DNA from 2 places in the Paenibacillus sp. FSL E2-8871 genome. Region 2 is predicted to be linked to the other one. Evidence: predicted binding sites of a transcription regulator. Region 2 holds the regulator's gene; the other holds the start of a gene.

Region 1 (15,084 bases), 1.2 Mb from region 2:
AAGCTCTTCATGCCGTCCGGAGTCCACCAACACTCCATTGTCCATAAACAAAATCTTGTCGGCTTGTTGAATCGTATATAATCGGTGAGCCACCGTAATCATCGTAGCCGTTTTTGCCAGTTTGGCTATGGAGCGTTGCAGTACCCGCTCGGTGTGCAAATCCAGTCCAACTGTGGGTTCATCAAACAAAATGATAACAGGACGCTTCAAAAAAGCGCGTGCTAAGGCAAGCCGTTGCTTTTCCCCACCAGACAGTCCCCTGCCTCCTTCACCAACAAAGGTATCAAATCCATGCTTCAATTGGGCTGTAAGCGCAGTGAGTCCTGCTTCCTCCCCCGCCCGCTCAATTTCTGCCCTGGAGATGCTCCCACGAGCACCAATCGCAATATTTTCAGAAAATGTGCCTGCAAAAATATACGGATGCTGTGTAATGTAGCTAACATGTTCGAACCATTCAGTTTCATCGTATTGCGAGAGTGGACTACCATTCACCAGAAGCGTTCCAGATTCTGGTTTTAGCAGACCGGCAATGAGATGGAGCAAAGTCGTTTTACCGGAACCACTTTTACCTACAATCGCAATATGTTCTCCCGGTTTAAACTGGATCCGACCCGTCTCAAGCTTGAATGAATCTGGAGCATATTGAAACTGAAGATGATTTATTTCCATGGATGGCGGTACTGAAAGATCATTGGAATTTGCAATTTCCAATTTGCTTCCCCTGTCGACTCTATCCATGCTGTCGATCTCGTCGAGTCCATCGGTTGTTAATGCTTCTTCAACGCTATTCGCGTCCCTGCTCTCCCCTGCCGGTTCTTCAAGCATCTGTTCCACCTTACGAACCGCACCCATACTTGTCCGGCCACTGTGAAAGGCCGTTCCCGTATTCTTTAAAAGGTTGTAAAACTCGGGAACGAGCAACAACACGAGAAAGGCGGTGTGGAACGTCATAGATTTGAAAACAAGCAATTGGATGGCCAGTTCAAGAGCGACAATGCCAATGCTTAGCATCACGATCGATTCCAGCATGAAGGTATTCGTAAACGCAATCTTCAAAATGCCCATTGTGGCATCACGGTAACTAAGGCTACTGTGTTCAATTTTCTGTTGCTGACGGTGTGCCCGTCCAAATATTTTTAACGTCACCAGCCCTTGAAGAGAATCCAGAAAAGTACCTGAAAACTCGGCCAGCTGCGCATATTTTTCTTCGGATTTGTTCTTCGTTTTCAGCCCTACCAAAATCATGAATAGCGGGATGAATGGAGCTGTAAATAATAGAATGAAACCTGTGTTGGCATGTTGGATAAATGTAACGACCAAAATCAGAATCGGGATGATAGCAGCTTCCATCATACGCGGCATGTACTGACTGAAATAACTATCAGCCTCATCCACAGCATCAAGAGCAATACTGACCTTGCCTCCCGTCTGTCCACGAAGGGTGGAAGGCATGGAAGCATGGGTCAAGTTTTGCAGCACGGCTGCGCGCATATTTGTCTTGGCAGTGGCAGCCATACGCAAGCCAACTTTACCGTTTCCATATGACAACAATGTGCGTACAGCCATAACAGCTAGAAGAATGCCGAGCAACATGATAACCGATGAAAATGAAGCTCTCTCCACAAAAATCCGTTGGACTGCTTCAGCAAGCAGTCCAGCCTGACTCACAATAGCTGTACCAAGCGCGAGCGAAAGGATCGCGAGGAGGGCCATATTTTTTCTTTGTGAAGACATTTGTTGAGAAATCAGACTGGATTTCCTCGGCACAGATCACACCTCCTTTATATATAGGCTTGTAGAGAAACCTCATACACGCCGTAATGGATCAATTAGCTTTATTTTTTCCCTTTTACATAATCCGCATCAAACAGGAAGAGCTTGAAGACCAGAATAAGGGATGGGATCAACAGGCACAGACCGCCGATAAACACAACAACTAAGGCTAAGCCCATTGCTGGTGAAGTTGCACTGCTCTGAATCGTGATATACGGATCGAGAATATAAGGGTATTGCCCAATCCCATAAGCGAAAAAGGCACAGAAAAATTGCAGCATGATGCATATGAAAGCTAATCCGTAACGGCGTCCGTTATATAACAGCCACATCGCGATCATGAAGAAAGCAACGGAAAGTGCCAAGAGCCACCATAAATCCATCATATTTTGAAAATGCCGCTCATTGTGTTGACCCAAATAGATAAATGCTGTCAGTGCGAGAATTATCGTCGGTGTGCTCCAAAACAGGGCGTAGTTCCGCATCAGCTTCAACGCGGAATGATCCTCTGCACGAGATGCGTAAAAAGTCAGAAATGAGCCGCTTATGAACAAAACGGACACGATTGCCAGTCCAACGATGCTCCACGATAACGGATTGGTAAACAGCGCCCAGTAATCCAGAGAAACCGTCTCAGCCTGCTTCACAATAAAGCCGCCTTCAGACAAAGTAAGTGCCACTGACAACGAAGCCGGAATAAGCAGACCTGTAGCTCCGTACAAAAAAAGATATACTATGTTTTTCTTGGAACCATAATTTTCAAAAGCGTAGAACGAACCGCGAATCGCAAGAAGAATAACTGCAATACTTCCCGGAACAAGCAGCGCGGAGCCATAATAATAGGCTGTGTCCGGAAAAAATCCGACGATGCCAATATAGAAAAAGATAAAAAATACATTTGTAATCTCCCATACGGGTGATAAATATCGGGAAATCAGACGATTAATGAGATGATCCTGCTTCGTCAAACGGGCATAAAAGGCGAAGAATCCCGCTCCGAAATCAATGGAAGCTATAATTAAATAGCCGTACAAGAACAGCCAGAGCACCGAGATGCCAATTATTTCGTAACTCATCATTCAGTGCCCCCCTTTTCCACAGATTGATTAGGATGTTCCTTCATCCATTTCTCCATCTCAACTTCTGCCGGATTATTGTTGAACAAACGTCTTAGCACGATTACACACATACTGCCGAGTACGATGTACAAGAGCAATAAGGCGAAGAATATAATTCTTACATTGGGTGAAGTCGTGGCAGCCTCCTCTACACGCATATATCCACGGATAATCCACGGCTGTCGCCCAACCTCTGCATAAAACCAGCCCAGCTCTACAGCTAGAAACGCGAGCGGTGCGATCAGTGCGATGATGCCAAGCATCCACTTGTTAAGCACATTGCGTTTTTTCCAGAACACAAACAGGAAGTACAGGACCGAAATCGCGAGCAGAGCAAAACCGATTCCAGCCATTAAATCAAACAGGTAGTGAACAAGAAGCGGTGGCCATTCTTCCTTGGGGAATTCCTCCAGCCCCGTTACCTCCGCATTAAAGTCTCCAAAGGCCAGGAAGCTGAGCACTTTCGGCAAATGAAGAGCCCCTATCACTTCATGCTCTGCATTCAGCCATCCCATTAGAACCAAGTCCACACCGCTACCCGTCTCAAAATGCCACTCTGCCGCTGCAAGCTTCTCTGGCTGATGCTCGGCCAAAAACTTGGCGGACACATCACCAGCTAATGTGTTCAACAAGCTGAACAGCAAAACGACCGCCATCATGAGATTCAAGGATTTTTTGTGGTATGCGGACACTCCTTTTCTCAGCATCGCAAAGGCTGCAATCCCGGCTAACAAGGCAGCTCCTGTCAAATAGGCCGAGCTTAATACATGGAACACCTTGGAGAAGGTCGCCGTATTCAGCATCGCTTGCACCGGGTCAATCGCTGTGAATTGGCCCGCTTCCATGACAAAGCCTCCAGGCTGGTTCATGAATCCGTTCACCGTCGTAATAAAAACGGCAGACATGCCTGCCCCGGCGACAATCGGAATCGTCAACAGCCAATGGATATACGGATTTTTAAACCGATCCCACGTATACAAATAAATGCCCAGGAAGATGGCCTCAAAAAAGAACGCGAACACTTCCATGAATAACGGAAGTGCAATAACATTCCCAGCCAGTTTCATAAAATTCGGCCATACCAGGGCTAATTGTAGTGATATGGCTGTACCGGTCACGACACCAACCGCTACAGAAATGACAAATCCCCGAGACCATCTCTTTGCCATAAGTGTATAATGGGGATCCTTTTTGCGGATCCCGATGAACTCTGCAATAGCGATCATTAGCGGTATACCGACGCCAATCGTCGCAAAAATAACGTGGAACCCGAGAGTCAAGCCTGTCACCAGCCTGCTCCATAGCACCGTATCAATTGCCATTCTTTACTGCTCCCTTCAAACGCTGTTCATTTTTCGTCATAACTTGATGCTTATGATTAGGCCGGCTAATCCTGGGGCTGCATTCAATATCAGGTTTAGCAGGGCTCAGCGACATCGTTGCCTGTTCGTTTTAGTATGACGTTCCTCGTTCTTTGCTATGTAAAAAGAGAAAAATTTCACAAAGCAAGAGTTGGCGAGCCTGATTTACCTGATACTGAGCAGTCAAATTAATAACGTGACCTAATGATTAAAATCATCTTATCTTAAATTGCAAGTAATTCAATCACAGATATCTCTTAATCCCTAAATGTTCAAGAAAGGGTCAAATCTTTCTGACAACTCAGTGAATAACATAAAAAGAACCCAAAAGAGCTATTGATTCAATAGCGTATATATGATTTCACAAGTCTCCTCCTACTTCGATGTTAGAAAAAAACAATATTTCCTCATTTTAACCTCTAATATATACCCCCTTCTGCAACAAAAAAAACACTGACTCAAATCATCAGTGTTTTTGAATTAAAGCTAATGTCATCTTCGTCATGACAAATCTTTCTCCATTTCATATTGCTCGATGTATACGTCAAGACCAACACTTTGAAGGAAACGTATAGAATTTGTATCTCTTTTGTCTACATTATTGACGGTGATGATAGAATGTCTCTCTCCCATCCAATGAAATAAGGAACGCCCAAATCCCTGGTTTCTTTCTTCTCGCAAAATACCGAACTGTACAACTGCTCCGTTGGCCGATTTTATTACCGCGTATCCACAAATCTTATTCTCTTCCCTTATCGTGACCACATCGTATAAATGCGGATTTCGTAAAATTGCATGAACAGATTGTTCCCAAGAAGGTTCAAAATTCCAATAAGAATGTACCGATGTCCAATCGAATTCTTCCAGTCGAACCATAGTAATGAATGTATGTCTATGATCGTCCGGAAGGGTGACATCAATACGCCCCTTGAAACAAGCCAATTCTCTATGAATTTGAAATCCTATGGCGGTATACGCTTTTATAGCTTTATCATTCGTTTGAATCACTTCAAGCAAACACTTTTGAATATGAGCTTCTTTAAGGATGGGAAGAGCATGACGATAAATTTGTTCGACTAGCCGTCTCCCTCTATATAAAGGAACGACTCCTGTACCAGTATTAAATGCAGTACTTTCGCCGTTACGATCCCCGATGCCATGCATAACAAATGCAACCAGCTTCTCTTGATCAAAAGCACCAAACGACATCTGATAATTAACTCCCGCACCTGCAAATTTATCAGCTAAATACTCCGAAGAAACATGAAATGGAATTACATAATCGGAGAAGGCTTCGTTAAAGCAAGTTGTAAACTCTTGTAATTCAAGATCCTTAACACTTTTGATCAACATGTAGTTTTTTTCTCCTTTTCTTTTGGTACTAAGTTCTTCATCATCAGCCAATCTCCAATTCATCATTTAGTACGGCCATAGAAAAAAGAATACCCATCTGACTTTCCAAGCTTAGTCGTCTCCGTTTCGTCCACTATCTTGACCGCTTTCAGTAACGATATAATTTGTGTATTCATGAGCTTTGCATCAAATTTGCCCATCTCTCTGTCTTCACTATCCACGAGCAGATAGTCGGGCATTGGAATGAAGCCAATCACCGGTATCCCTGCTTCAAATAAAGGCTGACTCTCTCCAAACTCAAACTTGTTATGTCCACGTAATAATACAGTACGTGTGCCGTCGGACTTTTCAATAGCTTTCAGCCATATGGACGCCATCATTTCATTGCCCGCATAGGTATATTCTGTACTTATTTTTCCAGTTGGTCTATAGTGACCCGTATCATCGTCCTTCCACTCCATACTGCCTAAATGCTCAACCGTAATTCCAGCTACAGCTTTCATATGGCCTTTCTTGCCATCCCAGAGCTCTCGATGCCCCTCCATCCAAGTGGAAGTCGCCTGAGAAGTTCCTTTGAAATCCGGTAATCTAAAATGGCCTGTCACAAAGGTGAAAATCATCGTACGTTCCGGCTGCTCCTGCTGTAAGTAACGAATCATGGACAGCATGCCCACAGCACCATTTTCCTCCACCACATTTATCCCATCCGTATGGGTATTTATGATAATCGCTTCATCTTTATTTTTCCCTTCAATTTTCACATAAAAGGATTCTGTTGGAGCATTTTTTTGTATTTCCGCTTCTAAAATAACCGTACCTTCTTTGTGCTCCTGGGCTGCACTGATCACCTTTTTCCCTTCCGTTTCATTGACCCAGATCGCAGGAATTCCAGCATAAGCTGTAGTAAAAGGCACATACTGCTTTTCAACCTTATCGTCGGATACCCCTTTCCAGACAACAACAACAGCTTTCACACCCATTTCCTTCGCTTGCTCCAATTTAGCTTCTTTTAAAGCTGTAGTGAGGACTAGATCGCCTTCATTTGGGGCAATTTGGCTTTGCATTGGAGAGGAATCCCGCATGTTCATAACGATCCCACTTGGGAAATTTCTGAAATTCTCAATTTCAATGACAGCAATTTTTCCGCTGGCCTGGTCATACTCACCACGCTTCGTATATACCAGCTCCCCTGTTACCCCATTTTCATCAGTTTCTCCGGAATAAGGAAAAGCTGAAGAGACATGAATTGACTGCTGATCAATCATTAAAGAGCTGCTCTTTTCTTCCCATCGGTCAAAAGTATAGTGATCACGATAAACTTTCAGCCCCATATCTGTTACCTGTTGCTCCAGCCATGAAATAAATTGATTATGACCCTCAGAGCCGGTTGTACGGCTTCCAAAAGAATTCATTACTTCAATATCCTTCAGCATCACTGCTGCAGAATCCAATTTACGTTCATCGATCGTCACAGCCGCATCAGCTGCTAATGCCACAGGTGTTGTAATAGGTTTTGAATAGATTCCAATACCCCAAAGTGCAGTAACGATAAGAGCAGCAATGCTGAATAACACTTTACGAACCACTATCAATGGAGTGACTCTTCTGCGCACCTTTTGTCCAAAGAGTCCTCTCCATATGCCCGCTACGATCAGCAGCAAGATAGAAAGCGCAAGCAACCAAAATTCTCTTGTCAGTAAGTACAACCCTTCTGCCACCATCGCACTAATTAACACCACATGTAACTTTTCACGCTTCTTTAAAAGTAAAAAAGAGATGCCTAATTCCGCTAACAAAAGGGTAATGGTCACTATCGAGATTACCGTTTCTTTGCCAATGAATACCGTAGCACAAAGTGCTAGGATCAAAAGCAGCCCCGCTGACAATCGTCTATATAAGTTTTCTAACATGACGCCCTCCCATTTTATCTACTACTATTTTGACATTACATTTGTAATGCCTTATGGTTTTAGCATATTGAAAAGACTCATGAAAAACAATGAAACGAATACCAGAATGTACAAACGGAGGGGAAATGTCATCTCAAATCATGAATTATATAGTCCGAATACCTCTCAGCATCGTTCCAATAAAGAAACCAACCGTTTGACAAGAGAAGCCATCTGCACGGCATTAGTCTACTTGATCCAGGAACAGCCTTTTAACAAAATCACCATCACCGATATTGTGAAGCGTGCAGGGGTCTCTCGAACTGCCTATTACAACAACTATTCCTCCAAGCAAGAGATCCTGGTGGATTTGGTCGATTCGCTTATTTTCGAAATTAATCAAAAACTCTTACCTTACACCAATGAATTAACAGGCAAAGCTAAAGAACCTCAAAAATTTATCAGAGTGCTTTTTGAAGTTGTTTTTCAGCAGCGGAACATCTACAAAGCACTTCAAAGCGCAAAGTTTGATGATGTGATTCTGGATTGCTTGAATGAAATGATGCTCTCTACTGCTCACGACAAAAGCGATGAAAATGTGTACCGAATATACTTTAAAGCGGGGGCCCTCTATAATGTTCTCCTCAAATGGATACAATCCGACTTTGCAAAATCCATTGATGAGATGACCAAGATTTGTCTCGATGTATACCAAACTCCAATGTCCCAAGAATAAGGTTTGAAAAATTGTTTTTTTTAAAATGGAAAAAGAAAGAAACTACGGAACCAAGTTTGGCTCCGCAGTTTAATTATCAACCCTACAATTGGATTTGTTTCATGTAAGCTTTGAATTCCTCAGCGATTTCTTTGTATTTTGTATGATGCAGGTAATGAGAACCTTCCATCGGGATCATTTTCCCCTGTGCGGATTGTTTGACTTGCTCTTCATGAAGCGGAATCCACTGTTTATTGTGCTCATTATTCGATTGAACGAAGAGAAGCAACGGCAAATCTTTTGGCATTGTGAGTTTTTCTCCATTTTTAAAATTGGAACCGAGGTGGCTCAGTTCATTCATCAACGTTGGATTGGTCGCGACTTGATTCGAAATCAAACGCATCTGTTCTTTGGTATGCTCATCGAATGCAAGCGATTTATACGCATCTCCGCTCACTTTTTGGAACAATCTCATCAGACCTGATTTTTGAAGAAATTGCATGGATTTCAAAGGTAATTTGACATCCATCCCGGGTTGATTGGGAACGCTGCTATCGATGCCGACAAAAGCAAGAACTTCATCCGGATAAGTGTTCACATAGGTCGCTCCGTAAAGTCCCGCGATGGAATGTCCCATTAGAATGTAACTGTCAACACCCAGTTGCTGCAGAGCTTCGTGAACCTCACTTACTATATTCTCCGTCGTTCTTTCCTTCTCGGTTTCATCGCTCAAACCATAACCGAAAGGCTCGACCAACACGACTTTATAATTAGGGGTAATTTCATCGATCAGCAATTTGAAATCAAGTGCAGGCGACGGGGTTCCCTGTCCCGGTAGAAGTACAACGGTTTGTTCTCCGCTGCCTTGAATGAGCACATTCATCTTTTTCCCATCCACATTGACATACTGGCCATAGGATTCGATTTTCTTTTTCTCTACCCCATCGCTGATTGCATCAACGATAAAAACGATGCCCATGAACAGCACGAGCGCCCCTACAATACCTCCGATTATTTTTAACCATAGGTTCCGTTTCTTGTGGCTCTTAGTCCCAGTTGTTTTTATTTCTACCTTATTTGCCACGTTCATCTCTTCCCTTCCTTGTCTCTGTATCTGAAGTGCCGCCTTGACGACATATTCAAAGTGTAATCAACTAAGATGTACTCATCGTGACGACAATATGAACGGAATATGAACAAGTCAAAAAGGAGGCGTTATATCTGAAAGATATAAGCACCTCCTGGAGACATATTTAGATCAACAGCAAATCGGAATGCAACATCTTGGAATACTTCTTACAAGATTTAAAACGCTCATCGTATTATTTGTTGACGGTTACCTTGATGATATCACTTAGGGTCTCTCCCGCTGCATTAACCAGCTCCGCTCGGTATTCATAATTGCCGGAAGCGCGACCAGTGACGTCAGTTGTAGCGCTCTGCGCCGAAGGCGTGTTGGCGTTCAGCGCTTGCGTGTCGATCAGTTGCCCGTTCTCATAAAGGCGGTACTCTGTGGCATTAGTGCCCCACCATAGATTCATCGTTACTTTATAAGAGCCATCTCCGTCCCAGTTGTCATGGGCCAGGACCGGCTTGCCCGGTGCGGCATCGCGGATCGTCACCGTGAGCGGCTGGCTCTTGCTTGTGCCGTATTTGTTGGTAAGCTCCACTGTGTATATATAGGTGCCATTCGGCTTACCGTGAAGCGCTGTGCTTGCCGTCTGCGCGGACGGAGATACATCCTTCAGAGACTTGGAATCGATCAGTGTGCCATTCTCATAAAGCTTGTAGCTGGTAGCGTTATTGCCCCACCAAAGATTCATGGTGACGGTAAAGTTACCATCACTGAGTCCATAACCGTAGCCGCTGTTCGAGGACAACACAGGCTGTCCAGGCTTGTCAGTTGCAAGTGCCGCTCCGCCAGTAATTTGGAACGTGTAGCTCTTTTCGGCAGTATTGCCTGCGGTGTCGGTCACGACGTAGTTTACAGTATGGGACCCGGCACCCAGCTCCGCAGCGTTCAGGATCTGTCCGTCGGCTATGGGCTGTCCATCCAGCAGAAGCTGCTTGGAGGCGACGCCAGACAGATTATCTTCGGCAGACAATACAAACTTAAGCTGGGCTTCCTCCTCCACATCGCCAACCGCATGACCGGACTCCGTCAGCTCCGCTGTCGGTGAAACCGTGTCGATATTAAGGCTCAGTGTCTTAGTTTCTTCCGCCTTTCCCTTGCCCGAAACCGCATGATAAGACAGCGTATGCCGTCCATCTTTGCTTACGGTCAACGGAGTGCTGAATACGGCTTCCGCACCGCCGTTCAGCGAGTAATAAACTTTAGCTGTATCGGAGTCGGCCTTCAGGGTTACTTCGGTGGGCTGGTTCAACCAGCCGGCAGCGTTCGGATTTGCCGACAGCGTCGCCGTCGTTACCGGAGCCCCCACTTCTTCCACAATGCTGAAGTCTCCGAGACTTCTAGGTTTGAGTTGGTATACGCCTTTGAAGATCGCGGCTACGCCCGTAATATCGAGCTTCTGTCCTTCCGCATAAGGGAAGCTGTCTTTCGTGATGCCCGTCCGGGCATCCACCCGGATGTGATTGCTTGTCCCGCCATCGGCGATGGCGTCAAATTCAAAAGAACCGCTTGGAGTGGCTGTGATAATATTCGTCACTTTCACGTCTTTAAGCTTGAGCAGCTGACCTTGATTGGTATCGTTCACTGACGGCACGTCAATGGACTCGGGCAGCTTCGCAGTGCCGGTCTTCTCGATCTGCACAACTTCGGTCAACTCTAGCTCCGAATTGTACAGCGCCGTGGACGCTGTTACCTTGACCGTGTCGCCGGCATGGAAGCCACTTTGGCTCTGGTAGACATAAAGTCCGCCGGTCTCATCCTGCAGATAAAAGGTTTGCCCGCCGAAAATACCCGGCTCAGTCGTTACGATCCCCTCAACCGTCACCAAGGATCCAACAATTTTGGTCCGGGCTTCGCCGATGGAAACGGTCGCTGGAATCGGATCTTCCTCGTCCGGAAGCGGTTCTGCTGGGACGTTACCGAGCGTTACTGATTCGGTCTTCAGGTTCGTTCCGTTCTGGCGCAGACGCAGATTGGATGCAGCCGTGGTGCCTGGTTTGATCTGTACGGTCAGATCTTTGTAGGCATGGCCGTTCAAGTCTGAAGTCAGGCTAAAGTTGGCGCTGTAAGCATAGCTACTCGGCCAAGTGCCGTCACTGTTCTGGATCTTGGCGATCTGGGCACCGCTACTCACCTGGTAGATACCCAATTGGAAGCCTGATACGCTCGTATTGGCAGGGAGATTATCTGCGCTGACACGAATCTGGAAATCCTGCGCGTTCGGCAGCACCGTTTGGTGCGTGAAATTGTACACCGCACTTGCAGTAGCTGCCGGTCCGCCGTAAGAGCCCGCCTTGTAGCTGGTGCGGTCAAACCATTTGTAGCCGGCATTCGGAGCGGCCCATGGCTCTGGCTGAGGCTCAGTGGAAAGCGCCGGCTCTTCGAACGGCAGCAGCTGAGTCGGCTGATCCAGCGTCAGGCCACTTACCTTGGTGAAATCCGTATAGCTCTCTTGTTCGGCGAGCCAGTTAACCGTGTTCACCAGGAGCTCAGCATCGTCAGCCTCCTTGAAGCCATCGTAAGTCGTTTTTTTGGCACCGGTATCCTCGCGCAAATACTTCGGCGTGGCATCCTCGACTGGGGAGGAGTCGCCGAGAAAGGCGGCTTTGCCGGCACCTTTTTTCGCCACGGCCACATAAGGACCTTCCGCTACGCCGCCGCCATTGTAGACACCTTGGTCCACCGCGTTGCCCCAAGCATTGTTGGTTTTCGGCAGATAGACGATGCCCTTCGCTCGGGTCGGGTCGAGGATTGCCAGCGTGGAGCCGGCATGCATGGCTACACTTGATACTCCTGATGTAATACCGAAGGCCTGATCGGGAGCCACGATGTTGGTCGCGTTAATGTCACCGAGTGCATTGAAGCGGAACCGGACGCCGAACTCTTCCGCCAGCCAGTCGGAGCTGACCACGCCTTGCATTGCCGCGGAACCGGCCTCTTCGGTGCTCATGCCTTTGGCCGGGTTGTCCCAAGCTCCGCGGCGGTAACCGTTGAATGCCTCATTGCCGTCCCAGCGATTCTTATTGCGGTCCGCATTGTAATGATCGCCGATGAAGAAGATGCTGCCGCCGTTCTCCACGTATTCCGCCATAGCTGCCTGCTCGCTGGATTTATATGGAATGTTAGATTCGGCCACGACGAAGACGTCATAGCTGGAAAGATCGCCTAGCGTAATCGGAGTGGTCTTACGAAGCTCTTTGACGTAATAGCCTTCTTGCGCAAGCGCATTACCAAAATCGGAAAAAGCGCCATCAATAACCCAGTCGGCCGCTCCGGCCGTCTGCGCGTGGGTATTGTCAAACAGAATTTTCTGGCCTGCATGCTCGTTGACCACTTTGGCTTCAATGAATGGGGCGGGGTCGCTTGGTCCCTCAGCGTATATCGCCGAGCCGGCTCCGAATGCGAATAAATGCAGGGGTACGGCAACAGATGCAACCAGCATGCTTTTTAGCAGCTTCTTATTCCAACCTGAACGCTTCTCCTTCATATTCTTCCTCCTTAAGATATAGATCGGTGGATTTTTCCATAATTGTCCACCGCTTTCGTCTAATATGCTATCTCATAAGGATTAGGAAAAACATAGATTTTTGTAAAGTGTTGTAAATTTATACTTTCGGCCTATACAGTGGGTGAAAACAAGGTCGAATCTTGGAAATAAGCTATGAAAAAAGTCTTAGTGATACTGGAGTTTGGGTCCGGAATGTTCTGCAATAGAAAAATGGTCAAACACAACAAGCAAAAAAATCCCCCATGTATACAGGAAGAGTTCACAATCAGGTGATCTCTTATATTCCTGAATATCATGAGGGGATTTTTGGCTAAAAAGCAGGCTCTGCTTGATGGAGCACATACTTCATTCGATTATTTATTGAAAGTAATCTTCTCCGAACCGTTCTCAAGAATGATCGAAGTTTCCCGCGGCTTTGTTTCCGCGATTTTGCGGCCGGCTCTGAACGAATAAAGTACTCCGGCCTGTTTACGAATGGTCTCATACTCGTTCTCTGCTTCAAGAACGATGAAGTTGGCAGGTTTACCTACTTCAATGCCGTACATATCCTCGATATTCAACGTTCTTGCACTATTTTTCGTAATAAGATCGATTGAATTTACGATTTGATCGTATCCGAGCAACTGAGAAGCATGAATACCCATGTGCAGCACCTGAAGCATGTTGCCTGTGCCAAGCGGATACCATGGATCGAAAATGTCATCGTGACCGAAGCATACATTAAGTCCCGCTTCCAGCAGTTCTTTGACGCGAGTTAACCCTCTTCTTTTCGGATAAGTGTCAAAGCGTCCCTGCAGATGGATGTTAACCAGAGGATTGGAGACGAAATTTAGGTCAGCCATCTTCAGTAATCTAAACAATTTGTACGTATATGCATCATTGTATGACCCCATCGCCGTCGTGTGGCTTGCTGTCGTACGGGAGCCAAGCCCGCGTTCGTAAGCTTCTTTGGCTACAACTTCCAAGAAACGGGATTGCTCGTCATCGATTTCGTCGCAATGGATATCGATCAGACGGTCGTATTTTTCAGCGAGGTCAAACGCAACCTTCATCGAATCAACGCCATATTCTCTTGTGAATTCGAAGTGTGGAATACCACCCACCACGTCAACACCCATTTTCAGCGACTCTTCTAGTAATTCCACGCCGTTCGGGAAGGAGTGAATACCTTCCTGTGGAAAAGCGACAAGCTGGATGTCAATGAACGGTGCCATTTCTTCTTTTACTTCAAGCATCGCTTTTACGGCGGTCAAGCTTGGATCAGTAACGTCTACATGTGTTCGTACATGCTGGATACCCTGCGCGATCTGCCACTTCAATGCAGTTTTGGAACGCGTTTTGACGTCTTCATGCGTCAGGAAGGCCTTGCGTTCTGACCAACGCTGGATGCCTTCAAACAGTGTTCCGCTCAAATTCCATTCCGGCTCACCTGCTGTTAACGTTGTATCCAAGTGAATATGAGGTTCAATGAACGGCGGCAGCACAAGTGAGCCGTTAACATCAATTACTTCCTCATTCGCAGTTAGTTCCATTGATTGCGTGATAAGCTCAAACTTCCCATCTTTCACAACAATATTCCATAAACCTTCTTTACCCCGCAATTTTGCGTTCTGTATAATCATTTTTATTCCCCTTTTCTTTGGATTCTTTCATAGCAACGATCAGCATTATCACGGTGTATACAACCGCTGTTCCAATCAGTGCATTAAGTGGTGTTATTCCTGGAGCCAGCTGGGCGAAGGCCACGCCGATAACCCAAGCTACCATCGCGATCCAGTTTACATTTTTGAAGGTCATGTCGGCAAATGGTTTATAGTTTCTGCGCTTCACAATAAAATAGTCTGCGATGATGATGGCGCCGATGGACGGGATCGCCGCGCCCAGCACATTCAGGAAACCAACGAAATTGTTGTACATCCACATGGCAAATACGGTACCCACGATGCCGTTAACGATAACGAAAAACTTTTTCGAAATTTTAGTGATATTGGCAAAGCCCAGCCCGGAAGCGTAAAGTGCGTTATCGTTAGTTGTCCAGATGTTCAGCCCCAGTACGATGATCGCAGGAATGAGCAATCCTTGCAAGAACATGACCTCCGAGATATCTGCCAAATTATAAGCCATTGCGCCGACTGCACCGAAGAGGAACATAAGTGAGTTCCCTAGAAAGAACGAAATGACCGTTGCAATAACCGCCTGCCGGGAGGTTCTGGCAAACCGGGCAAAATCGGGCGT
Region 2 (15,084 bases):
GAGCAGGCTATATGCCAGGCGTTAAGATGGGTATTCAAAAGGTAATGGGATACACTGGCTTGATCTATGGATTTGAGCACTTTATAGAATAGACAGGGGAGAACACCATGTTAAAGATCGCATTTATTGCACATGATCGTAAAAAAGATGAAATCGTAAATTTTGTATTAGCCTATGAGCATGTATTTGTAGGTCATGAACTATTTTCTACGGGGACTACTGGCCAACGGATCATGGATGTGACTAGCTTGAAGATTCATCGCTATATGTCAGGACCATTGGGTGGAGATCAGCAAATTGGGGCAATGGTAGCCCAAGATGAATTGGATCTTATTATTTTCTTGCGCGACCCATTAATGGCACAGCCACATGAACCAGATATTACAGCTTTACTTCGTCTATGTGACGTATATGGTATCCCTGTAGCAACGAATATCGCAACAGCTGAGGTGCTTGTGAAGGCGATTGATCGTGGTGACTTTGCTTGGCGTGAACTCGTCCATAAATACAAACCAGGTGTTGATGAATGAAGCTGGACATTCTTGTATTTGGGGCTCATGCGGATGATGCGGAGATCGGAATGGCAGGTACGATTGCGAAGCATACCGCTGCAGGACTAAAAGTAGGTCTGTGCGATTTAACAGCTGCGGAAATGTCCTCGAACGGTACTGTAGAGCTACGCATGGAAGAGGCACAGCAAGCTGCTGATCTGCTTGGCGTGTCTGTGCGGACGAATTTGGGTTTATCTGACAGAGGGCTGTTTATAACAGAAGAGCATGTGGCCGCTGTGACAGCAGAAATTCGCCGGTTTGCTCCTGCGATTGTTTTTGCTCCTTATTGGGAAGATCGTCATCCGGATCATATTGCGTGCAGTAAGTTAGTAGAAGAGGCTGTTTTTAATGCTAAACTACGTAAATATATGCCGGACAAGCCGGCAGTTCCGGCTCCACAGCTGTTTTTTTATTTTATAAATGATCTAGGACGTACGGATCTTATTGTAGATGTTACTAAACAATATGGGCTGAAGGAGCAGGCGTTGTCCTGCTATCGCTCCCAGTTCACCAAGCCGCTCGGTGCCGATGCTGTATCCACACCGCTAACGGAAGGTTATATTGAACGTGTTCGTTCCAGAGACATGTTGCTTGGACAGCGGAGACTTATTCCCTATGCGGAAGGGTTTGCAACAAAAGTTCCCTATGCAGTAGATCTGTTTAATGCAGGGGATCAAACTATATAAGGTATAGAAGGGGACGGAATATGGATCGTTTGAAAATAGGCATCACTTGTTATCCGTCTCTTGGCGGCTCAGGCGTAGTAGCGACTGAATTAGGAAAACTTTTGGCCGAGAAGGGACATGAAGTTCATTTTATTACACACAGCATTCCGTTTCGGCTAGGGAAATTCCAGAAAAATATATTTTACCATGAGGTAGAGGTTAATGATTATTATGTATTCAAATATCCTCCTTATGATTTAGCACTTGCTACGAAGATGGCTCAGGTTGCCAAAATGCAGAATTTAGATCTGTTGCATGTTCATTACGCCGTTCCGCATGCTGTTTGTGCTTTCCTTGCTAAGCAGATGCTTGGTAATGATATAAAAGTTGTAACGACTTTGCATGGCACTGATATTACGGTACTTGGACAGGATGAATCGCTAAAAGATCTAATCCGTCTTGGAATAAATGAAAGTGATGCCGTAACAGCCGTATCGAAGGATCTCATTAGAGAAACACGAGAAGTGCTGGATATTACGCGCGAGATCGACCTCACTTATAACTTCGTTGATCATCGTGTCTATTATCCACGGGATGTATCGAATCTGCGAGAAGATTTTGCTTCTCCTGAGGAGAAGATCTTGATGCACATCAGTAACTTCCGCCCAGTTAAAAGGGTAAGCGATGTTGTCGATATCTTTGCTAAAGTGAATCGTGAAATCCCTTCACGTCTGCTGCTTGTTGGCGAAGGGCCAGATCTTCCTAAGATTCAAGCTAAGATCAGTGAAATGGGTCTGGATGATAAAGTCCGCTTCTTAGGAAGACAGGATGAGATTGCTCAAGTTATTTCGTTGGCTGATCTTCTTCTGTTACCTTCTGAGAAGGAAAGCTTTGGTCTGGTCGCCCTGGAAGCGATGGCCTGTGGTGTTCCGACTATAGGTTCTCAAACCGGAGGCATTCCGGAGCTCATAGAACATGGCAAGACAGGATTCATTGCTCCAATTGGTGATACAGAAACTATGGCGAAATATGCAATCAAACTCCTATCGGATGATCGCATGGTGGAGCGGTTCAGACAAGCTTGTCTGGAAACGGCCTGCAAAGATTTCTGTAAGGATTCGATTACAAGTCAGTATGAGGATATATATTACCGTGTGCTCGGGCGCAAGGTACCTAGACTGGATACAGTCAGGGGGTAAGGAGTTCGTAATGAAATGGAAAATGGCGCCATCTGCTATGGCTCTTGCGGCGGAAAATGTAATTTCTGAGCTAACGCAAAACGGCCATGAGGCTTTTTGGGTTGGAGGCTGCATTCGCGATGAGCTATTGGGTAGGCCAGTGCATGATATGGATATTACAACTTCAGCAGTGCCGGAGGAAGTGATAGCCATCTTCGCACGCAGTATTCCGACAGGACTAGCACATGGGACGGTCACCGTGCTTCAGGATGGGCATGGATTTGAGGTGACGACATACCGAACTGAAAGCGGATATGTCGATCATCGTCGTCCGGACCATGTTGAATTTGTTAGTGATGTGAAGGAAGATCTTCGTCGTCGTGATTTTACGATTAACGCTATATGCTGCGGGCTGGGTGGAGATTTGATTGATCCCTTCGGAGGCGAGAAGGATCTAGCTCTCCGTGTGATCCGCTGTGTGGGTGATGCAGAGGAACGGTTCGATGAGGATGCGCTTCGCATGCTTCGCTGCGTTCGTTTCGCATCGGTGTTAGATTTCTCCATCGCTAAGAATACGTGGAGAGGGCTCCTGCGTCAGCGAGATAAGCTGGCGCATATTGCTGTGGAGCGTGTCCGCGCGGAGCTGGACCGCATCGTAGAGGGGCCGCATCCTCGGCGCGGCCTTGCTATGCTAGTGCGCTGTGAGCTGCTCGCGCGTGGGAAAGCCCCGTTCCCCTGGAACGGAACCGATCTGGCGGCGGCTGCCGCCTTAACGGCCGGGATAGGGGAACTGGAGAGCGCCCACCTGCGGTGGGCGCTTCTCCTCCATGCCCTGAAGCAGTCGGCCCAGGAGGCCGATGAGCTGCTGCGGGCATGGACGTTCTCTGGGACGACGCGTACCAGCGTCGTCCAGGTGCTGCGGGTCCGCGAAGCTTGGACCGCTGCCCTGGAGGCTATGCCGCCGGGGGAACCGGGCGGCATGGATCTACTGCGGCGGCGCTGGATCGCCGCCGTGCTGACCTTCGGCGTGGAAGCCGCCGAAGGGTGGCTCTCGCTGCTGGCGATCCTGCCAGCAGCTGCCCTTCCCGCTGCGAACTCGCCAGCGGACTCGGAAGTCTCACCCGCTGTCAACACCCAAGCGGTCTCAAAAGACTCGCCCGCTATCACCACCCCAGCGGTGCCTGCAAAAGAGTGGATCGCACAAATGCCATTGAAGAGTCTCTCGGAGCTTGCTGTTACGGGCAATGAGTTGGCGGAAGTGCTTGAGAAACGTCCAGGACCTTGGCTTGGCAATATGCTGAGTGCACTTCTGCAGGCGACTGCTTCGGGAGATCTTCTTAACAATAAACAAGAATTGCTGCTTGAAGCAAAAAGGATGGATGGACATGAGCTATGAAAAAGCGCTGTCGCTAACCGGGTTGAAGCAGGAAGCTTCTGATTCGAATTGGCTAGACAGAGTTCAGCTCCTGGAGTCTGTCGTATCTACTCAGGAGGAAGCCAAACGAATGGCGGAAAACGGTGCACCAGAAGGAACAACCGTAATCGCTGAAGAACAGACCGGTGCTAGAGGACGAATGGGTAGAAAATGGTTTTCTCCTCGTGGCAAAGGCATTTGGATGAGTATTGTATTGCGTCCGAATTTACCTTTGTTACAGACTCCTCAGTTAACACTGCTTGCTGGGGTTGCAGTCTGTAAGGCAATTCGCCGTGTAACCGGAGTAGACGCCGGGATTAAATGGCCAAATGATTTGCTTGCGGGCGGTCGAAAGATATGTGGAATTTTGCTCGAGTCTTCGCTAAGAGAAGGAGAGCTTCATTATTGCATCGCCGGGATTGGAATTTCTGCGAACTTGACTGAAGACGATTATCCTGATCATCTGAAGAAAGTAGCGACTTCTCTTCGGATTCAGCGGGGCGGTGTCCCTATTGACCGTTCGGAGCTGGTAAGAGCTGTATTGAATGAGTTAGAGCTGCATTTCAATCTTTACATGGAACAAGGTTTTAAACCTATCAAAGAGCTGTGGGAGTCGATGTCAGTTACTTTGGGTCGCCAAATCGCTCTGAATAGCCCTCAGGGACGCTCTGAAAGCGTTGTGGTAGGCTTGGATGAGTTAGGTGGACTAATCCTTAAAAACAGCGCAGGAGAGATTTCTAGCGTATGCTCAGGTGAAATCGAGCTTTTATAAATCTTTTTTATATGACAGGGTGTCATCCCCTGTCATATTTTTTTCGTGTATTTCCGAGTCCTTTTTGTTATACTATGGGGCAGAGGCGGTATCGTTTTGCGAACTGTACTCTTGATCTGATGTACTTATAATGGTTTTATTATTGGAATCACCTTCATAACTGCGTTAGACGGTTACGTTGGATTCTGCTCTGAGCCGTAAGGACCGAGACAGAAGGGACGATCGCGAGTGACTCTTTTTTGCCCTTCGGACCTTTTTAGCAAATCGTTGCTAAAAGGTTTTTTTGTTGCGATTTTTACGGGGATGTAATTTCAAAAAGGAGGACGAAGAGAGAAATGGCAAACAAACAAGCACTTAATATTGTAAAAATGAAAAAAATGAAAGCAGATGGTGAGCGGTTAAGCATGCTGACTGCTTATGATTACCCATCGGCTCTACTTGCTGAAGAAGCCGGTATCGATCTTATTCTGGTGGGTGACTCCCTGGGAAATGTGGTACTTGGATATGATACAACTTTACCTGTTACGATTGACGATATGGTCTACCACACTCGTTCGGTAACTCGGGGCGCACAAAAAACATTCATTGTGGCAGATATGCCATTTATGACCTACCACGGAAGTATAGATGAAACCTTGCGGGGTGTGCGCAGACTGATGCAGGAAGGGCGGGCTCATGCCGTCAAAATGGAAGGCGGTCTCGAAATTTGTGAGACAGTTACTGCGGTTGTAGCTGCGGGAGTTCCTGTGCTGGGGCATATTGGACTTACACCACAATCGGTAAATATGATTGGCGGCTACCGCATTCAAGGTAAGGACGCCAAAGATGCAAAACGTCTGATGGATGAAGCTAAGGCCCTTGAAGCAGCAGGTGCTTTTGCAGTGGTACTGGAGCTGGTGACAGAAGAAGTAGCACAAGCAATTTCTGAGGCACTGAGCATTCCGACCATTGGGATTGGTGCAGGTCGTTATTGTGATGGACAGGTATTGGTTTTCCATGATTTGTTGCGTTATGCCTCACCCTACCGTGAGAAACGTTTTGTCAAAACCTACGCGGATGTGGGTAGCCTGATTCGTGAGGGTATCAGCCAATATGTGCAAGAAGTGAAGGATCGCTCGTACCCAGATGAAGGTCATGTTTTTAAAGCAGATGAAACCGTTCTGGAATCTTTATACGGCGGTGCCGGAAAGGATGGGGAATAAGATGAGAGTCGTCAGAAGCATTAAGCAACTGCGCGAAGCTTTGGAATATATGAGACAAGGTGGGCATACCCCGATTGGGTTTGTTCCAACCATGGGATACCTGCATGAAGGACATGCCAGTCTGCTTCGGCGGGCAGGAGAAATGAGCAACACGGTCGTTATGAGCATATTTGTGAACCCGCTGCAGTTCGGACCGAATGAGGATTATGATTCCTATCCGCGCGATGAAGAGCGTGATTTGGAGCTTGCGGAACGCGAAGGTGTCGATATTGTATTTATCCCCAGTGTGGAAGAAATGTATCCGCAGCCTACCCGGACTACTGTCTCGGTATCAGAGCTCACCACTCGACTTTGTGGGGCTTCGCGTCCAGGACATTTTAATGGCGTAACAACAGTTGTTAATAAGCTATTCAATATCGTGCAGCCAGATTATGCTTTCTTCGGGCTAAAGGATGCTCAGCAAGTAGCTGTGCTCCGCAGAATGGTATCTGATTTGAATATGAATGTTGAAATTGTACCTTGCCCTATCGTTCGTGAAGGAGATGGACTTGCACTTAGCTCGCGTAACGTATTCTTATCTCCAGAGGAACGTTCTCAAGCACTGGTGTTATCTCGTTCCTTGCGTGAAGCGCGTCAGTCCATTGAAGAAGGAAAAGTAACAACCGTTGCTGAAGTGCGGGAATTGTTGACCTCGGTTATTTCCAGTTCTCCTTTGGCGGTCATTGATTATGCGGAAATACTGACTTTCCCTAATCTGGAAGGCTTAGAGAACGAAGTTTTATTAACGGATGTAAATGGGGAAATTATTATAGCGCTTGCCGTGAAGTTTGGCAGAACGCGATTAATTGACAATAATGTATTTATTCCAAAGGAGGTTGCCGCTCTTGTTTAGACATATGATGAAATCCAAAATTCACCGCGCGACGGTGACAGAAGCGAATTTGAATTATGTGGGAAGTATTACCATTGATGAGAACTTAATGGAAGCGGCAGATATTCTTGAGAATGAAAAAGTGCAGATCGTGGACAACAATAATGGTTCACGGTTAGAAACCTATGTTATTCCAGGGCCTCGCGGCAGTGGTGTGATCTGCCTAAATGGTGCAGCTGCACGTCTTGTTCAACCGGGAGATACAGTAATTATTATTTCGTATGCGATGTTGTCTTCGGAAGAACTGGAGTCGCATAAGCCAACGGTGGTATTCGTGGATGAGAACAACAGACCCGTGAAGCTGGCTGATCATGAATTGCATGCTACAATCGCTTAAATTATGGACTTACGCCATGTAATGAATGGCAGGGATGAAAGACCCCGTTCTCGCAGAAAATGAAGTCAGGCAAGCTGAACTGATTTCATCTTCAGTAAGGGGGGATAGCCCATGTTTCAACATTTGTTTGCTGAAATGAACAAGGTGCTTCAGGAGATCGTTACAGATTACCCTACAGCGGAGGGTGCCCGCCGGAATGAGCTTTTATGCAATTATAATATGCTGCATCGACTTAGTGATAAAGTGATGGATGAATGGCTGGCCTTTGCAGAGAAGCTAAGTCACTTTCGTGAAAGTGTAGATTTTACGACTGTGGTTGAAGAGGAAGTGCCAGAGCAGGAAGCACCCGAGCTGTGCATGGATACTTTTGTTAGAGGTCAGGGGTATTATAAGCTGCTGATGTATGGGAAATGTATTGAACAGTTTAAGGAAGTTATTGTGCAATATCCGGATAGCTTGGCTGCTCGATTATATTTAGCCATCTCTTACCTGCAGGAAGGGGAGGGGGAAGCTGCTTGGAGCCATCTGAACCATATGCTCGGTTTGATACGGGAAACCAAGCTGAAGGCAATGGTTTATAACGCTTTAGGTTGCATCAGGGCCTCTCAAGAACGTTTCAATGAAGCGCAGGAGCTGTTTGGCCTTTCTTTGCAACTTGACCCGGCACTTCCTGAACCAACCGTTAATTTGGAGGTTTGCCGCCGCCGAGGAGGTAAGCTTCATTTCGGAAATCAGCTTGTTTCATTATTGTAAATTATTACGTTTACGGTTTATTATTCCGCATTTTCATTCAAGCGATGCATCCCCTGAACCAGTGGTGTGCATCGCCTTTTTTCGCAACTTCTGTTATGCTGATTAAGAGTCTCAATTGAAAGGGAATAGAATTATAATGAAATTTGCCGTGCTTGATTTCGAAACAACGGGAACCCAATCCGTGGGTGAAATTATCCAGGTTGGCCTTGCAATTATAGAAGAAGACCGGTCCATCTCCCGGGTATATGGTTCCTACGTCAAGCCCGGAACGCCGATACCTCCTTTTATAACTGGTCTAACGGGGATTACCGACGATGATGTAAAGGATGCACCTGAGCTGGATGAGATGATGATGGAGCTTGTCCCACTCTTGGATGATGTTGTGCTTGTAGGGCATAATGTCGCATTCGACTTCCATTTTTTGCAAAATGCTTTAGACCGATGTGGGTATTTACCATTTCAAGGGCGGATTTTAGATACGATTGATTTTCTGAAAATCTGCTTTCCTTCCCTCACATCCTATCAACTAGGATCAGTTAGTGCACATTTTGGAGTGACGCATGATCGTCCGCATCAGGCAGACAGTGATGCACTCGCAACTGCTCTTGTATTGCTGAAATGTCTGGAGGAGCTCTACGATTTGCCTCTGCTGACGATTCAGAGACTCTGTGAGCTGTTTACGGAAGAGGATAGTGATCTGGGTTGGTATTTTGATGGTCTGCTGCGTGAACGGGAAGCGGAGACGCTTCAGCCCGAAGGTGATCTGACTTTCTATCGTCAATTAGCGCTTGCTGTAGGAGACTGGAATGAATTAGCTCCACCTCGAGACGAGCATGCTGAGAATCCACTACACAATTTATCTTTTACAGATTATATGGATGAAGTAACGAAACGACTTAAAGAAACTTTGCCACAGTATGAAAGCCGAGAAGCTCAGGATATTATGATCAATGAGGTGATGACGGCACTTGCCGAAGACAAGCATCTATTGATCGAAGCAGGGACAGGAACCGGTAAATCCCTTGGTTATTTATTGCCTGCCATATACCAAAGCGTACGCACTAATGAAAAAGTCATGGTCAGCACTCATACTATTAATCTGCAGGATCAATTGCGTGAGCGTGATATTCCTTTGTTAACGCAGGTAGTTCCTTTTCCATTTAAAGCTGCAATTTTTAAGGGCAGAGGGCATTATTTGTGTCTTCGTAAGTTCGAACATAAAATTAATAAAAAAGACTTTATAAGTCCGAGGGAAGATGCGCTTACTGCGGCTCAGATGATCGTTTGGCTGACACAAAGTGAATCAGGAGATGACGAAGAGCTCAATCTAAGTGGACGTGGCGGAGATTTTTGGGAGACGGTGGCAAGCGATACCGATTCTTGTCTGGGTCGCTCGTGTCCTTGGTTCCGTAAGTGTTATTATCATCGGGCTAAGCATGAAGCTGGTATTGCAGACGTGGTCATTACGAACCACTCTAAGCTTTTCGCTGATGTTAAGGCTGGGCATCAACTACTTCCCGCTTATGAACATCTTGTAATAGATGAGGCCCATCATCTGGAGGACGTGGCTGGCAAGCATTTAGGCATGCATATGAAGCATTTCACGGTGGCACATACATTATCGCGTCTTTATAAGGATAGTCGAAATGGCCAACTTCCTACACTTCGCCAAATGCTTCAGTCATCAGGCAGTGAGGAAGCTTCTGAATGGAGCGGAGTGATCGATAGAATCTATCCGGACCTGCTTACCGTAAAAGAAACCTGGGATCTGCTTAGTGATAAACTATTCAGCCTCTTGCCGGAACGTAGCGATGCAGCGGCGGGAGAAGCCGGCCAGTTAGTCATGCGGCTACTTCCTACCCGTAAACCGAAAGATTGGGATGAATTGGTTGCTTTAGAGAATACTATGAATCTGACATTAAGCGAAATTATCCGTAAAGGTGATAAAATGCTTAATGAGATGCGAGATCAAGAAGGTCAATCTTCCTCAGATAGTCTAGTTACCGATATTAGCGGCTTATTTAAGGATTTAGCTTCTATACGTGAGCAAGTACGGTTTTTTATGGGATTAAATGATGAGAATGTAGTATATTGGCTGGAGGCGAATGGAAATTATCGCAGTAAATCGCTACAGCTGTATGCCGTTCCTGTTGATGTTAGTACTCAGCTTAAGGAGCTGTTTTTCGACAAGAAGAAAAGTATCGTGCTAACTTCGGCGACACTCTCTGTCGATAAATCTTTCCAGTTTATGATTGATAATCTCGGACTTAATGAAGCTGCGGAAGAGGGGCGTCTGATGACATCACTCCTGCCTTCTCCCTTTAAGTATCGGGAGCAGGCGCTGTTAGTTATTCCGCGGGATTTCCCTAGTGTGAAGGGGAGTGTAGGCGATGCCCGATTTGTCGATACACTCGTACAGTCACTAGCAGAAGCAGCTATTACAACACGTGGGCGGATGCTTGTCCTGTTTACTTCTTACAAGATGCTACGCCAGGTTTACGATCCTCTGAAAGAGGCTCTAGCCTCACAAGAGATCACGGTGCTAGGTCAAGGCGTGGAGGGGGGCAGCCGTAGCAAGCTGATCCGCCGTTTTCAGGACAGTGCAGCTTCTGTACTATTAGGAACAAGCAGCTTTTGGGAGGGTGTAGATATTCCAGGTGAAGCATTAACATGCTTGGCCATCGTGAGGCTCCCATTTCAACCGCCAAACCACCCTCTAGCGGAAGCGAAGTCTGAGTTATTACAAGCCCAGAAAAAGAATCCGTTCATGAAGTTGTCTGTTCCTCAGGCGGTTATTCGCTTCAAGCAAGGATTTGGGAGGCTGGTACGGACAGCGCAAGATCGGGGTATTGTTATTGTGTATGACACAAGGGTGATAGAATCTCACTATGGGAAGTATTTCCTCTATTCGTTGCCTGGCCCGAAAATGGAGCATATGCTTACGGATCAAATGGTTCCTCGTATAGCGGAGTGGTTGGAAGACGGAGGCGTTTCTTGAAAAGAACGTCATCGATCTTATTAATCACTCTACAAGGAAGGGCGGTATAAGAATACCGCTCTTCCTTGAGACGAGGTGCAGATATTTCGATAGGATTTGAACAGAATATCACTTAAATTAGGAGGTAAATTATGAAATCGGATAAAATATCAGAAGCCGTTGTTCGCAGACTTCCTGTGTACTTGCGTTTCTTGAATGATCTCCAGAAACGTGAAATATTAACCGTTTCCTCACAAGAACTAGGACAAAAACTTGATTTAAATCCTGCTCAAATTCGTAAAGATTTAGCTTATTTTGGAGACTTTGGTAGAAAAGGTATCGGGTATGACGTAACTTATCTTATTGAAAAAATCCGTCATATTCTGAAGCTGGATCAACAATTGAATGTGGCTTTAGTAGGTGCTGGTAACCTTGGACATGCATTATCTAATTACAATGCTTATCTGAAAGATACTATGAAGATTACCGCTATATTTGACTCCTATGCACCTAAGGTAGGGCGGAAAATCAACTCTCTTACCGTTCAACCGATGGAGGAGCTTGGTCAGACGGTTCGTGAGCAAGGTATTCGAATTGGGATAATTACTGTGCCTGATTCAGAAGCGCAGAATGTAGCAGATATTCTCATTGAGTCTGGCATTGAGGCGATTTTGAATTTTGCACCAGTGATTCTAAAAACACCATCGAATATCCGTGTTCATGCTGCCGATTTTACAACGGATTTGCAAAGCCTTGCTTATTATTTGAAAGACGGAAAGGAAGAAAGCGGAAATGAAGAGCAGTAAAACGATTATTAAGGGCGGGCGTTTTCTTATTCCGGGAACGGATGAGCCGGTTCTGAGCGGATACATGACTATTGAAGATGATTTGATCACTTACATAGGAAAAGAAGAGCCTTTAATGGAAGATGATGTGCAAGTTGTTGATGGCAGTCGTCTGCTGTTTATGCCAGGTCTGGTAAACACACATGGCCATGCCGCAATGTCATTGCTTCGTGGTTATGGAGATGATTTAGCACTTCAGGTGTGGCTTCAAGAGAAGATGTGGCCAATGGAAGCGAAATTCACTGGAGAAGATGTATACTGGGGAACCTCCTTGTCGGTACTGGAAATGCTAAAAGGTGGTACTACAACCTTCTTGGATATGTATGATCATATGGACCGAGTAGCAGAGGTGGTCGAATTATCAGGCATCCGTTCCGTACTGATGAGAGGCGTAATCGGATTATGCCCAGAGGAAGTACAAAATCACAAGCTTGCGGAAGCGATTTCTTTTGCACGAAATTGGCATGGTAAGGCTGGCGGCAGAATTACGACGATGATCTCGCCACACGCCCCATATACTTGCCCACCGGACTTCTTTGTTAAGTTTGTACAAGCGGCACATGATTTGGATTTACCGATGCATACCCATATGTCCGAGACCAAACGCGAAGTGGAGCAGAATGTGGTGGATTACGGACTTCGGCCTGTAGCGCATTTAGAGAAGCTTGGAATGTTCACTCGTCCGTCTATTGTTGCTCATGGCGTTCATTTGAATGATGAAGAGATCGAGATACTGGCTCGTCATGATGTAGGCGTGTCTCATAACCCAGGAAGTAATCTGAAACTGGCTAGTGGAGTGGCTCGGGTTACGGATCTTCTAAAGGCTGGTGTGAAGGTGTCACTGGGTACAGATGGTGCGGCAAGCAATAATAACCTGGATATGTTTGAAGAGATGCGTCTTGCAGCCCTCATCCATAAAGGTGTAAGTGGTGATCCGACGGCTGTTCCAGCTCCGGAAGCGCTGCGTATAGCTACAGAGTATGGCGCAAAGTCTATCTTTTTAAATGATGTGGGTAGACTCGCTGTTGGCAAGAAAGCGGACTTTATCGCGATTGATATAGACCAGCCGCATATGCTACCACACACAGATCTGTTGTCTCATGCTGTATACTCTGCCAGCGCCAAGGACGTTGAGCATGTATGGGTGAATGGTAAACAGGTTGTAAAACATGGAGAATGTGTAACGCTAGATGAGGAAGCAATCCGTCGTAAGGCGCAAGAATCATTTGATGGACTGCTTAAACGATAGTCTAAGATCATAACGAATAACTGAAAGGCTGTGACTTTCTGCGATTGCAAAGTTACAGCCTTTTGTGTTTCTGATAATTAGATCATTGAATTGGATATGAAACTTTGGATAAACACACAGGTGTGTTATATAATCAAAAAAGATATATTACTAGAAAGGGAGCTGTACCTTGAAGAAAAGGAAAAAATGGATCCTCCTGGGGTCAGTTCTGATTCTGCTCCTTCTGTTCGGACTTATCCAGTTCTATGCTTATATTATGAAAGATCAATGGAACGAGCGAGATATCGCTAAGGATGTCGCTAAAACCAGTGCTGGTCTGACAGAGGTAACCAAAGCGCAGAAATCCGTGTGGGATGATAATGCGGTGTACTGGGTCTTAACAGGGAAGAATGAAGCCGGGACCGAGTTGATGGTTTGGGTACGTTTTACTGTAGATGGGAAGTTTGCTGAAGGAACCGACGCAGTATATGCTGAAGAACTAAGTAAAGGGACCTCTGAAGCGAAAATGCGTAGCCTTATAAAAGCCGATCTTCCGGACATCAGCATTGAGCGGTTGTTGCCAGGAGTATATAACGGGGAGTATGCTTGGCAGCTTTTTTATAAACAAAGCGGTCGATATTATTATCAATTTTATCGGTTCTCAGATGGGGCTCGAATGGGTGAAGGTTACAGTTTACCTAGCCGCTAAATTAAACAAAAGCATTATAGGAGAAACAAGCGGACCATTTATGGTTCGCTTGTTTTTTAAAATGACATATTATTTGATATACTATAAGTACACGAATTGTGATATACTATAAGAGTAGATTTTATATATTGGGATTTAAAGATTCATACGAAAAAAGGTCTGTTATTTAAGAGTAACAGCCCTTTTTTTGTCGAATTAAATCAATAAATTAAATAAAATGGAAATAATTAAAAAATAAAATTTTAAATATCTTCACACTTTTTTTCAATATAGTATATACACCTGTGATATACTACTGTTTGTAATTAGAACAGTGTTAGTAGAACGTCAGGCTCTGATGAGCTCTTAGCAGCTATGACTTTGGATCATTCTGTTTACATTTTTTCATCTTTGAGAGGAGGACGTTTCTTGAAATTACGTCTTGTACCTGTACTGATAACGTCTCTACTGTCGGCTATGCTATTATTCGGAGGATTCTTTTTATATCGTCAGTTTGCTTTACAGGAACCGCTCCAAAAGATTGTAACCGGATTTGAGGGAGTAAATACTTCACATATTAGTATTAACCGCGATGAGGTCACTTTGAAACTTGATTTGCAGCCGGGCACGAATTTACGTGATCTAGTATCGTATGTATCCAAAGAAGGAAAATCAGTGATTGAAGGACGTAAACTTAAACTCGATGTGGAGCAAAATTCAAGTGAACTATTGGATGATTACTGGGATAAAGCGATGTTCTCTGTAGCTGAAGCCATGGAGAGCCGTAAATATACGATTATACCTACAGAACTTGATAGATTGAAACAGCAAAATACGGAATTTAAAGATGTGATAGCATCTACTGATATCGACGACAACAATGTGTACGTAAGCTTGAGTAATGGAAAAGAAAGCAAATTTATTATTTTGCCGCGAAAACCTGCGACCTTGGGGGTATGGAATAATGCCTAAGTACCTTAAAGAAATTTTACTCGGATTTATTCCTGTGCTGTTTATTTTCATGGCTTTTTTAGGTATTAATATATTCCCGATTGTTATAGCAGCTGGAATGCTTACTGCATTACTTATAATTGCTCATTTGCGTGGCGGGCTTACGGTGAACGCTGGTGCGGGGAAGAAACGCCAGAAGGAAGGGCCTTCAAAGCTCACTTTTGAAGAAATTGGTGGGCAAGACAATGCGAAGCAAGAGCTTCGTGAGGCACTCGATTTTTTGATCCGGCACGAGGAGATTAGTAAATTTGGGATTCGTCCTTTGAAAGGGATTCTGCTCACTGGCCCTCCAGGAACAGGTAAGACCCTTATGGCCAGAGCAGCAGCGCATTATACAAACTCCGTATTCGTAGCTGCATCAGGTAGTGAATTTGTAGAAATGTATGTTGGTGTCGGGGCTGGTCGGATCCGCGATTTGTTCAAGGATGCTCGTAACCGTGCTGTTAAGGAGAACAAACAAAGTGCCATTATTTTTATTGATGAAATTGACGTAATTGGCGGTAAGCGCGAAGGCGGTCAGCAACGTGAATAT

Evidence for each region. The regulator Rex, encoded in region 2, represses fermentation and respiration genes when NADH is low (regulators of the CRP and FNR family bind a similar motif). The targets are predictions, from matches to a motif close to TTGTGAAATATTTCACAA.
Region 1: a site for Rex is predicted at 4,378-4,395, ahead of NYE25_RS05650 (cytochrome ubiquinol oxidase subunit I). Genes of this name have one in related genera too.

The regions. Positions count from the first base shown of each region.
Region 1 covers NZ_JBBOBV010000001.1:1,223,005-1,238,088, reverse strand. Annotated here, with positions in the region: gene cydD (thiol reductant ABC exporter subunit CydD) at 1-1,734, opposite strand, end outside; gene NYE25_RS05655 (cytochrome d ubiquinol oxidase subunit II) at 1,836-2,852, opposite strand; gene NYE25_RS05650 (cytochrome ubiquinol oxidase subunit I) at 2,849-4,213, opposite strand; gene NYE25_RS05645 (GNAT family N-acetyltransferase) at 4,754-5,656, opposite strand; gene NYE25_RS05640 (hypothetical protein) at 5,668-7,515, opposite strand; gene NYE25_RS05635 (TetR/AcrR family transcriptional regulator) at 7,595-8,230, shown strand; gene NYE25_RS05630 (alpha/beta fold hydrolase) at 8,313-9,299, opposite strand; gene NYE25_RS05625 (chitinase N-terminal domain-containing protein) at 9,532-12,828, opposite strand; gene NYE25_RS05620 (cytosine deaminase) at 13,203-14,471, opposite strand; gene codB (cytosine permease) at 14,440-15,084, opposite strand, start outside.
Region 2 covers NZ_JBBOBV010000001.1:2,436,686-2,451,769, reverse strand. Annotated here, with positions in the region: gene dapB (4-hydroxy-tetrahydrodipicolinate reductase) at 1-92, shown strand, start outside; gene NYE25_RS11265 (methylglyoxal synthase) at 108-530, shown strand; gene bshB1 (bacillithiol biosynthesis deacetylase BshB1) at 527-1,237, shown strand; gene bshA (N-acetyl-alpha-D-glucosaminyl L-malate synthase BshA) at 1,258-2,415, shown strand; gene NYE25_RS11250 (CCA tRNA nucleotidyltransferase) at 2,369-3,790, shown strand; gene NYE25_RS11245 (biotin--[acetyl-CoA-carboxylase] ligase) at 3,780-4,580, shown strand; gene panB (3-methyl-2-oxobutanoate hydroxymethyltransferase) at 4,916-5,782, shown strand; gene panC (pantoate--beta-alanine ligase) at 5,784-6,674, shown strand; gene panD (aspartate 1-decarboxylase) at 6,667-7,050, shown strand; gene NYE25_RS11225 (tetratricopeptide repeat protein) at 7,162-7,803, shown strand; gene dinG (ATP-dependent DNA helicase DinG) at 7,940-10,801, shown strand; gene NYE25_RS11215 (redox-sensing transcriptional repressor Rex) at 10,933-11,586, shown strand; gene NYE25_RS11210 (amidohydrolase) at 11,573-12,874, shown strand; gene NYE25_RS11205 (cell wall elongation regulator TseB-like domain-containing protein) at 13,044-13,562, shown strand; gene NYE25_RS11200 (hypothetical protein) at 13,971-14,513, shown strand; gene NYE25_RS11195 (AAA family ATPase) at 14,506-15,084, shown strand, end outside.